Ensifer sp. PDNC004: one gene and its partner. The protein of the gene in region 2 interacts with the protein of the main gene of each other region in a pairwise test. Links are inferred from orthologs where the notes say so. Each region holds a gene or a part of one and is shown on either strand. Other genes may lie near its edges.

The links.
Region 1: the proteins of eno (region 2) and rpe interact in binary tests that used the Escherichia coli proteins (3 or more experiments, as listed by UniProt). The link is inferred for Ensifer sp. PDNC004 from one-to-one orthologs.

What each region holds. Positions count from the first base shown.
Region 1 is NZ_CP070353.1:869,840-874,403, forward strand. The notes cover bases 54-2,978. They hold rpe (ribulose-phosphate 3-epimerase), read right to left. Parts: upstream 1,893-2,978; coding sequence 1,215-1,892; downstream 54-1,214. Other genes in these bases: JVX98_RS12175 (hypothetical protein), read right to left, coding at 54-478; JVX98_RS12180 (DUF2259 domain-containing protein), read right to left, coding at 475-1,218; JVX98_RS12190 (P1 family peptidase), read right to left, coding at 1,969-2,976; JVX98_RS12195 (branched-chain amino acid ABC transporter substrate-binding protein), read right to left, coding at 2,973-2,978. In the rest of the region: more of JVX98_RS12175, read right to left, coding at 1-53; more of JVX98_RS12195, read right to left, coding at 2,979-4,064. UniProt on the Escherichia coli protein: Catalyzes the reversible epimerization of D-ribulose 5-phosphate to D-xylulose 5-phosphate.
Region 2 is NZ_CP070353.1:1,309,325-1,315,223, forward strand. Bases 3,040-5,899 are described here. They hold eno (phosphopyruvate hydratase), read right to left. Parts: upstream 5,177-5,899; coding sequence 3,902-5,176; downstream 3,040-3,901. Other genes in these bases: pdhA (pyruvate dehydrogenase (acetyl-transferring) E1 component subunit alpha), read right to left, coding at 3,040-3,298; JVX98_RS14565 (septum formation initiator family protein), read right to left, coding at 3,435-3,755; kdsA (3-deoxy-8-phosphooctulonate synthase), read right to left, coding at 5,312-5,899. In the rest of the region: JVX98_RS14550 (pyruvate dehydrogenase complex dihydrolipoamide acetyltransferase), read right to left, coding at 1-848; JVX98_RS14555 (pyruvate dehydrogenase complex E1 component subunit beta), read right to left, coding at 864-2,234; more of pdhA, read right to left, coding at 2,252-3,039. UniProt on the Escherichia coli protein: Catalyzes the reversible conversion of 2-phosphoglycerate (2-PG) into phosphoenolpyruvate (PEP). It is essential for the degradation of carbohydrates via glycolysis.

The DNA.
Region 1 (4,564 bases), 440 kb from region 2 along the record:
GAAGGCCCATGACCAGAAACTGGTAGAAGGCGATCAGCGTCGTAAAGGCGAACTGGAAGAGCCACGTCGTGGTTCCGATCGGGGCGTGCCACTGTGCATAGAATTCGCGGTAGTCGAGCGCGAAAAGCAGTGCCGTCATCCCGATCGTGCCGAGCGAGAGGAAGAAGAGATAGGCCGCGAAACGCGTTTCCACGCGGCGTCCGATCGCCGCGAAGCGGGCGAGAAACAGCGCCGGCGGCCAGGCGAGCAGAGCGCCGGCCCCGAAAACCCAGAGCAGTTCGGCCAGATGGAAGGTCGCGTCCCGTTCCCGCAGCCACAGCGCAAACCACGCCGACAGCGTCATCGACGCGCTCCACAAGGGCGCGCCGAAGAGCAATAGCGGAAGGCTCGGCACGGACCGGGCGAGGCGGGCCCGTTTCCGGGCACCGGCCGCCGCACGCCCCGCTTTCGCTTCGACGCTGGCGGCCGCCTCGTTCATTTGGCGATCCGCGTCGGGATCGCGATCCAGCGCCCGTCCGTCGTGCCTTCAAAGCCGAGCGACTTGACGAGCACCATGATCACATGGGTTTCCGAACCGTCGTCGTTGCGGTGGGTGATGGCGCCGCCGACCTGATAGCCGGTGGGGCAACGGCGGCTTTCCGGTATGCGGCTGTCATCCTGAAGCACGTCGCTTGCCGGCGCGCCCGCCTTCATCGTCATCGACAGACGGAAACCTTTGGTTTCCTTCAGGAAGTCCTTGCAGATGCCGTCCGGCTCGAAGGTCTTTTCCTCGAGCGTAACCGTATAGGTCTCGCGGAACGCTTGATCGGCTGCAAAAGCATCGTAGGTCAGCGAGAGCGGCTTGGCGTTGGCTTCCGTGATCGGGTTGAAGGCCGCGAGCAGCCCGGGCGCATCGGCAAGGCGATAGGCATCGATCAAGGGAGCCGCCCGACGCCGGGCTTCATGGCGCGCCTTAGACAGCGGGCTGCCGTCTTCGCGGCTGACGGCGCGCACCGGCGCGCCCGGTAGGAAGCTGTCATTGCGCGTGTCGATCACATAGATGGTCGAATAGGGAAAGCCGGAGCCGTCCTGGACGCCATACTCCTCGAAGGCAAAGACATTGCCGTCGGCCGAGAAGCCGATCGGCTGCAGTGCGGCATAGTCGCCAGCAAGGGCCGGCGATGCAGCGGCGGCCGCAGCCAGGCAACAAAGACCGGAAATTGCCGCGCGTGCTGTCATCGATAGGCCTTCTCGGCAGGCGCACGGATCGCTTCGATCGCCGAGCGATAGGCCTCGACCGAGCCGCCCTTGAAGATCGCCGAGCCGGCAACGAGAACATTGGCGCCGGCGCCGGTGGCAATGGCTGCCGTTTCAGGCGCAATGCCGCCATCGACTTCGATCTCGATCGGACGATCGCCGATCATCGCCTTGATACGACGGATCTTTTCCGCGGTGGCGTCGATGAACTTCTGCCCGCCGAAGCCCGGATTGACGGTCATGACGAGGATCAGGTCAAGCTCATCGAGCACGTATTCGATGGCGCTTTCGGGCGTTGCCGGATTGAGCGACACGCCAGCCTTCTTGCCGAGCGAACGGACCGTCTGCAGCGAGCGATGCAGGTGCGGACCGGCTTCGGCGTGCACCGTCAGGATATCGCAGCCGGCCTTGGCGAAGGCTTCGAGAAACGGGTCGGCGGGCGAAATCATCAGGTGGCAGTCGAACGTCGCATCGGTATAGCGGCGCAGCGACTTGATGACATCGGGGCCGAAGGTGATGTTCGGCACGAAATGACCGTCCATGACATCGAGATGGATCCAGTCTGCGCCGGCATCGACGACATCGCGAACCTCCTGGCCGAGCTTGGAGAAATCGGCCGCCAGGATCGACGGGGCAATGCGGATAGGGTAGGTCATGGCGCACTCCAGCGTGTTTTCCGCGGGAATAGCACCGCCGAGCCCCGCAAACAACATGCCTGCGATCAAAGCTGCGTCAGCGACGCTGCGACCAGCAGGGCATGAGATCATTTTCCGCCGGCGTCGCGTCGTGGACCCCGCGGGCGATCGCGCGCGCCATGGTCGAGGCGGCAACCGCGCCGAGATCGATGAAATCCTCTGTTGTCGGCGTCTTGCCACAGGCGCCGGTCGCAAGCGCGAAGATCAGGTCGCCGTCGAGCGGCGTGTGCGCCGGCCAGAGCCCGCGGGCAAAGCCGTCATGGGCGGCAATCGCCAGGCGCTTGGCTTCAGCCTTCGTCAGCACCGCATCCGTCGCGATCACCGCGATCGTCGTGTTGGCGACGGCCGCCTGGCGGTCGCGGAACTTGATGCGGATGTCGGCCGCGTCGGCCGGCATCGGGTGGGGCAGGCCAAGCCCGCCGAACTCGTCATCCAGTTCGAAGGGCGCGGACCAGAAATGCCCGGTGTCGCCGACTGTAGCGGATCCGAGCGCATTGACGGCGACAAGCGCACCGATGGTGACGCCGTTCGGCAGAACCGTGGACGCTGAACCGAGCCCACCCTTCAGGCCCGCGGTCAGCGCACCGGTGCCGGCGCCTGCCGAACCGGTCGAAAATGTCGCGCCAGCCCGCCCGACGGCCTCGAAGCCGAGTTCGCGGTAGGGCGGAAAGCGGCCCCAATCCTTGTCGCCACCATTGATGAGGTCGAAGAGGATCGCCGTCGGGACAATCGGGATGCGGTGCGGGCCGACGGCGAAGCCGCGGCCCATTTCCCTGAGGGCGGCCTGCGCACCGGACGCAGCGTCAAGCCCGAAGGCCGAACCGCCGGAAAGAACGAGTGCATCGACCGTTTGCACCGTGTTGTGCGGGTCGAGAAGGTCGGTTTCCCGGGTACCCGGCGCACCACCCAGAACCTGGACGGCGGCCGTTGCCGGCGGGTCGCAGACGATCGCCGTGACGCCCGATTTCAGGCGATGGTCCTCGGCGTTGCCGACCGTCAGACCTTTGACATCGGTGATCAGGTTCAGCGGTCCGGGACGCATCATGGCGTGGCTCCTTCAGCGGCCGCAGGCACGAAATGGCCGCCTTGCCACTGCATCAAACGGTAGGGATTGTCGGCACGCTCGTGCGCGGCGTTGAAGGCGGTGAGGCCGAGGACAGTCGGGTAGGGCCCCTTGCCTGCGATCGCTTCGATCAACGACTTGTCGTCCTGTGCTGCCCTATCCTTGGCTTCCTCCAGCAACGCCATCACCGCGAAGGCCGGCATCACATAACCTTCCGGCTCGATGCCGGCGGCGCGCATTTCGTCGGCAAAGGGCTTGCCTTCCGGCGATTGCGCCGCATCCGGCAGCGTTACTGCAAGCACGCCATCGGCAAGCGGAACCGTGAGATCGGCCGCGTTCAAGGCATCGCCGCCAAGCAAGGTGAGGTTCGCGCCTTCGCCAAGGGCATCGCGGGCGATAACGGCGGTATCCTGCCGGTCGCCGCCGGTGAAGACGTGGGTTGCGCCGCTTTTCACCAGGCGTCGCACCAGGTTGATCTGCTGCTCCTGCGCCGGTCGGTAGGTGTCGCTGAAGACCGGTGTCATGCCGATTTCGGCAAGCGCTGCGCGCACCGCCTCGACCAGCTCCCGGCTGTGGATCGTACCGTCGTCGACGAGCGCGATGGGCTTGTCCTTCCAGCGGTTGACGATGGCATCGACGATGGCCACGGCCTCGGCATTGCCGCTCGGCGCGAGGCGGAAGAGCGGCCATTTGTTCTTGAGCGCGTCTTCCATCAGGATATCGGAGCGCACGCTGAGGGTGATTGCCGGCAAGCCCGCTTCTGTCAGGGCCGGAAGCGTCGCATCCAGGCTTTCGGTGCAGAGAAAGCCGACGGCGGCTTCGGCACCCGCCGCAAGCAATGCCTTGGTCAGCGCCTCGTTGCCGGCGGTATCGCAGGTCTCGGGAATGACGACGATCTCGCTGCCGCGATCACCGGCCTTGAAGCCTGCGCCGTCTATAATCTGCTTGCCGAGCGGCGCGAACGGGCCTTCCACCGGCGCCACGACCGCCACCTTGATACCGGCCGCCCAAGCCGGCGTTGCCTGCACCAGTCCGGCAAGGATGAGGCTGGTGACAATGGATCGACGCATTCACTTACTCCGCCGCCGCAAGCTTCCCCGTCCGAACCGATCCGGGGCAAAATCCTACGGCGAGCCACCACAGCTTCCTCTTCCGTTGCCGCTCGCGTCTGACGCGAGGCACGGTCGTTGCTGCATGTTTTAAGGAAGTGCCCCGCGGCGTCAAAGGAAAAGATGTCGCTCCTGGTGAAGAAGGTTCAATCTGCGTCACGGCCACGTCGCAGATGTGCAAGAATCTCCTTCCCGCGGGTTTCATATTTTCTGACAGCGTCTATGTATGTGCCTGACATCGCCCGGAGAAAGATGTGTTGGAGAAGACCCGGCTGGACCCTATCAGTTATCGCGACGCGATGAGCCGCCTGGCCGGTCACGTGCAGATCATTACCGCCGCTGACGGCAGCGAGCGGCGCGGCGTCACCGTGACTGCGGCCTGCTCGGTTTCCGATAGCCCGCCAACGGTTCTCGTCTGCCTGAATGGTGCCAATCCGCGCAACGAGATCTTCACCCGCAGC
Region 2 (5,899 bases):
ATGTCGTTGACGGAGAGCTTGTAGACCGGCTTGCCGCCCTGCTCGGGAGCAGCGGCATTGAGCTGTGCGCGCAGCGCCAGCAGCGCGTCGAGTTCGCAATCGACCGACACGTAGAAGTGCGGGATCGTCTGCTTGGATTCGACGAGACGCTTGGCGATCGTCTTGCGCATGCCGTCATGCGGCACGAGCTCGTAGGAACCCGGCTCGAAGAGCTTGAGAACGGCGTCGTCCGACGGGCCCTTGGCAAGCGGAGCGGCTGCAGGAGCAGCAGCGCCGGCAGCCGGTGCGGCGGCGGGCTTGGCGGTGCCACCGGAAACGGCAGCTTCAACGTCCTTCTTGATGACGCGGCCATGCGGGCCGGTACCTGCAATCGCCGAAAGATCGATGCCGGCGTCCTTGGCAAGGCGACGGGCGAGCGGCGAAGAGAACACGCGCGCGCCACCTTCGGCCTTTGCAGGCTGCGCAGCCGGAGCCGGTGCAGAAGCAGCCGGTGCGGGAGCCGCAGCCGGAGCGCTCGGCGCTGCCGGTGCAGGCGCTTCAGCCTTGGCGGCAGGTGCCGGTGCTGCCGCGCCGTTGCCGCCCTTGGCGGCGGCAGCGACATCCTCGCCATCGGCGGCGAGGACGGCGATCAGCGCGTTGACCTTGACGCCTTCGGTGCCGGCGGGGACGACGAGTTTGGCAACGGTGCCTTCGTCGACGGCTTCGACTTCCATCGTCGCCTTGTCGGTCTCGATCTCGGCGATCACGTCGCCGGACTTGACCTTATCGCCTTCCTTGACCAGCCACTTGGCCAGATTGCCTTCTTCCATCGTCGGGGAGAGGGCAGGCATTGTGATGTTGATAGGCATCGAAGGGCCCTCCCCTTATTTGTAGCAAACGGCTTTCACCGCATCGACAACCTCTGCGACGTTCGGAAGCGCCAGCTTCTCGAGGTTCGCGGCGTAAGGCATCGGCACGTCCTTGCCGGCGATCGTCAGGATCGGAGCGTCAAGGTAGTCGAAGGCCTGCTGCATGACGCGGGTCGCGATTTCGGTGCCGACGGAAGACTGCGGGTAGCCTTCTTCGACGGTGACGAGACGGCCGGTCTTCTTGACGGATTCGATGACCGTCGGCAGGTCCATCGGACGGATGGTGCGCAGGTCGATCAGTTCGACGTCGATGCCTTGCGCTTCGAGTTCGGCAACTGCCTTGACGGCGTAGGTCATGCCGATGCCGAAGGAGACGATCGTCGCATCCTTGCCGACCTTGTGGATACGGGCCTTGCCGATCGGCAGAACGAAATCGTCAAGCTTCGGCACTTCGAACGAGTGACCGTAGAGGATTTCGTTTTCGAGGAAGATGACCGGGTTCGGATCGCGGATCGCAGCCTTGAGCAGGCCCTTGGCGTCGGCGGCCGTGTAGGGCATGACGACTTTCAGACCCGGGATATGGCTGTACCAGGCGGCGTAGCACTGCGAGTGCTGGGCGGCCACGCGGGCAGCGGCACCGCTCGGGCCACGGAAGACGATCGGCGCGCCCATCTGGCCACCGGACATGTAGAGCGTCTTGGCAGCGGAGTTGATGATCTGGTCGATCGCCTGCATGGCGAAGTTGAAGGTCATGAACTCGACGATCGGGCGCAGACCGGTCATGGCAGCGCCGACGCCGACGCCGGCAAAGCCGTGCTCGGTGATCGGGGTATCGATGACGCGACGTGCACCGAATTCCTGCAAGAGGCCTTGGGTGATCTTGTAGGCGCCTTGGTATTCGGCGACTTCTTCGCCCATGACGAAGACGTCGTCGCTGGCGCGCATTTCTTCGGCCATCGCATCACGAAGCGCTTCACGAACGGTCATGGTGACCATTTCGGTGCCGGCGGGGATCGCCGGATCAGCGGCAACTTCGACCTTCGGCTGGGCTGCAACCGAAGCCGGCGCGGAAGCGGCCGGCGCTTCGGCAGCAGCTGCCTTCGGTGCTTCGGCCTTCGGAGCGGCGATATCGCCTGCGCCTTCGCCGTCCTGCAGCAGCACGGCGATCGGGGTGTTGACCTTGACGCCTTCGGTGCCGGCGGCGATCAAGAGCTTGCCGATCGTGCCTTCGTCAACGGCTTCGACTTCCATCGTCGCCTTGTCGGTCTCGATCTCGGCAATGACGTCACCGGAGGTGACCTTGTCGCCCTCGTTCTTCAGCCATTTCGAGAGCGTGCCTTCCTCCATGGTCGGGGAAAGGGCAGGCATAAGAATTTCTACTGGCATGTTTGTCCCTCCCCGGATCAAAGCAGGATGTCGGTGTAGAGCTCGGATGCATCCGGCTCCGGATCGGCCTGGGCAAAATCGGCGCTGTCGGCAACGATGTCGCGGACGTCCTTGTCGATCTGCTTCAGTTCGTCCTCGTTCGCCCAACCCTTTTCGGTCAGACGCGCCTTCACCTGCTCGATCGGGTCATGCTCCGAGCGCATCTTCTGCACTTCGTCCTTCGAGCGATACTTCGCCGGGTCGGACATCGAGTGACCGCGATAGCGATAGGTCTGCATCTCGAGGATGATCGGCCCCTTGCCCGAACGGCAATGCTCAACAGCCTCGTCGCCGGCGGCCTTGACCGCACGCACGTCCATGCCGTCCACCTGGAAGCCGGGAATGTTGAAGGAGACCCCGCGCTGCGAGAAGTCGGTCTGTGCCGAAGCGCGCGAAACGGACGTACCCATGGCGTAGCGGTTGTTCTCGATCACGTAGATCACCGGCAGCTTCCAGAGCTGCGCCATGTTGAAGCTTTCGTAGACCTGGCCCTGGTTGGCAGCGCCGTCACCGAAATAGGCAACGGACACGTTGTCGTTGCCGCGATAGCGGTTGGCGAAAGCAAGACCGGTGCCGAGCGACACCTGGGCGCCGACGATGCCGTGACCGCCGTAGAAGTGCTTTTCCTTGGAGAACATGTGCATCGAGCCGCCCTTCCCCTTGGAAAGACCGCTGCGACGACCGGTGAGTTCGGCCATGACGCCGCGGGCGCTCATGCCGCAGGCCAGCATGTGGCCATGGTCACGGTAGGCGGTGATGACCTGGTCGCCTTCTTTCAGCGCCATCTGCATGCCGACGACGACAGCTTCCTGGCCGATGTAGAGGTGACAGAAGCCGCCGATGAAGCCCATGCCATAGAGCTGGCCGGCCTTCTCCTCGAAACGCCGGATCAGCAGCATTTCGCGGTAGGCACTCAGATCTTCCTGTTTGGAGAATTCGGCGAACGTGCCGCCATTGAAGTCTTTCTTCGCCGGCTTTGCGGCACTCTTGCGGCTGGAAACGGACGCGGATTTTCGCGGAGCCATTCGTTCCTCCCAATGGTTAGCCTTTTGCGGTTACCATAGGGAAAGAAAGCAGACACAGCAATGCCATATTTGCATGGCTCGCATTCCATGCAAACAATTGATTTTACTTTACAAATTTCAATTAACTGAATTCAGGTTAATTTGCGGCGCGGTGAAAAATAACGATCTCGTCACTTCGCGACATGTTGAGCGCGAGGCGAGCCTTTTCATCCAGCATGTCCCTTTCCAGCGACCCATCACTCATCAGCTGAACCTCCTTTTCAAGGATCAACCGCTGTTTCGTGAGCTTATCCAGCCGCGCCTGCCGCTCGACGATCTGGCGATCGAATTGCTCGGTCGCCTTCAGGCCATAGCCGCCGTGAATGGAATGATAGCCGAAGTAGGAGAGAAAGGCGACCGCGATCAGCGGCATCACCAGCCGACCCAGTTTCCGTTTCTTATGATGCCGTGTCCACATGCATTCACGCCCTGATACGCAGTACGGCAATCAGATTAGCGGCGATTGATTAACCGACCGTTGACCATGAACGGCAGGAAAATAGAAACCCGCCCACACGGGACCGTGTGGGCGGGTTCGATTTTCAGACGGAAATCAGGCGGCGATCAGCCACGCAGGATCGAACGGCCGGCGTACTTCGCCTGCAGGCCGAGCTGCTCTTCGATGCGGATCAGTTGGTTATACTTTGCGAGCCGGTCCGAACGGGCGAGCGAGCCGGTCTTGATCTGGCCGCAGTTGGTGGCGACCGCGAGATCGGCGATCGTCGCGTCTTCGGTTTCGCCCGAGCGGTGCGACATGACGGCGGTGTAGCGTGCCTTGTGTGCGGTCTCGACGGCGTCGAGCGTTTCCGACAGCGAGCCGATCTGGTTGACCTTGACGAGGATCGAGTTGGCAACGCCCATCTTGATGCCGTCGCGCAGGCGGGCCGAGTTGGTGACGAACAGGTCGTCGCCGACGAGCTGGCACTTGTTGCCGATGAGGTCGGTCACTGCCTTCCAGCCATCCCAGTCGTCTTCGGCCATACCGTCTTCGATCGAGAAGATCGGGTACTTGGCAGCGAGTTCCGCCAGGTATTCAGCCATTGCGCCCGGCTCGAGCGTGCGGCCTTCACCTTCGAGAACGTACTTGCCGTCCTTGAAGAATTCGGTCGCGGCGCAATCGAGCGCGATGAACATGTCTTCGCCCGGCTTGTAGCCAGCCTTTTCGATCGACTTCATGATGAAGTCGAGGGCTGCCGGAGCAGAGGCGAGACCCGGCGCGAAGCCGCCTTCGTCGCCGACATTGGTGTTGTGACCGTCGGCTGCGAGCTGCTTCTTCAGGGTGTGGAACACTTCCGAGCCCATGCGCACGGCATCACGCATCGTGTCGGCGCCAACCGGAACGATCATGAATTCCTGGAAGTCGATCGGGTTGTCCGCGTGTGCACCGCCGTTGATGATGTTCATCATCGGAACCGGCAGAACGTGGGCGTTCGGGCCGCCGACGTAGCGGTAGAGCGGCAGGCCGGCAGCTTCAGCGGCGGCCTTGGAAACGGCAAGCGAAACGCCGAGGATGGCGTTGGCGCCGAGGCGCGACTTGTTCGCCGTGCCGTCGAGCTCGATCATGGTCTTGTCGATCTGGATCTGGTTCTCGGCATCGAGACCGCCGATCGCTTCGAAGATCTCGCCGTTGACGGCTTCGACGGCGCGCTCGACGCCCTTGCCGAGGTAACGCGTTCCACCATCGCGCAGCTCGACAGCCTCATGCGCACCGGTCGAGGCGCCCGACGGGACTGCCGCGCGACCGAAGCTTCCGTCTTCCAGGTACACGTCGACCTCGACGGTCGGGTTGCCGCGGCTGTCCAGAATTTCTCGGCCGATGATGTCGATGATTGCAGTCATGATCTCTTCCCTGTTGAGGACGGTGGGTGGTCGGGGCCTGTCATACGCCAAGGCCTCGAAATTACAATGGCGCGCAATATGCAAAAACAACCGCGCCATTGCGGTTCATGAAAATTTCACGAAGCGTCGCGGGGCTCAGCCCTTGGCGATCGCGTCGAACGCCAGCAGCTTTTCGAGCAGCCGCGGCATGTCCTTTAGATGCACCATGTTCGGGCCGTCCGACGGCGCATTATCAGGGTCTTCGTGCGTCTCGACGAACACACCTGCGACGCCAACCGCAACGGCCGCACGCGCCAGGGTCTCGACGAATTCTCGTTGACCGCCCGAAGAGCCCCCCTGCCCGCCCGGCTGCTGAACCGAATGCGTCGCATCAAAGACGACCGGCGCGCCGAGCGAAGCCATGATCGGCAGCGAGCGCATGTCGGAGACCAGCGTGTTGTAGCCGAAGGAAGCGCCACGCTCGCAGAGCATGACATTGGGGTTGCCGCTCTCGGTGAACTTCGCCAACACGTTCTTCATGTCCCAAGGCGCCAGGAACTGGCCCTTCTTGACGTTGATCGCGCGGCCGGTCTTGGCGGCTGCGACCAGAAGATCGGTCTGGCGCGACAGGAAGGCCGGGATCTGCAGAATGTCGACCGTCGGCGCGACCAGAGCACATTGCTCTTCGGTGTGCACGTCGGTTAGAACCGGAAAGCCGAATTCCTTTTTGAGGTCGGCGAAGAT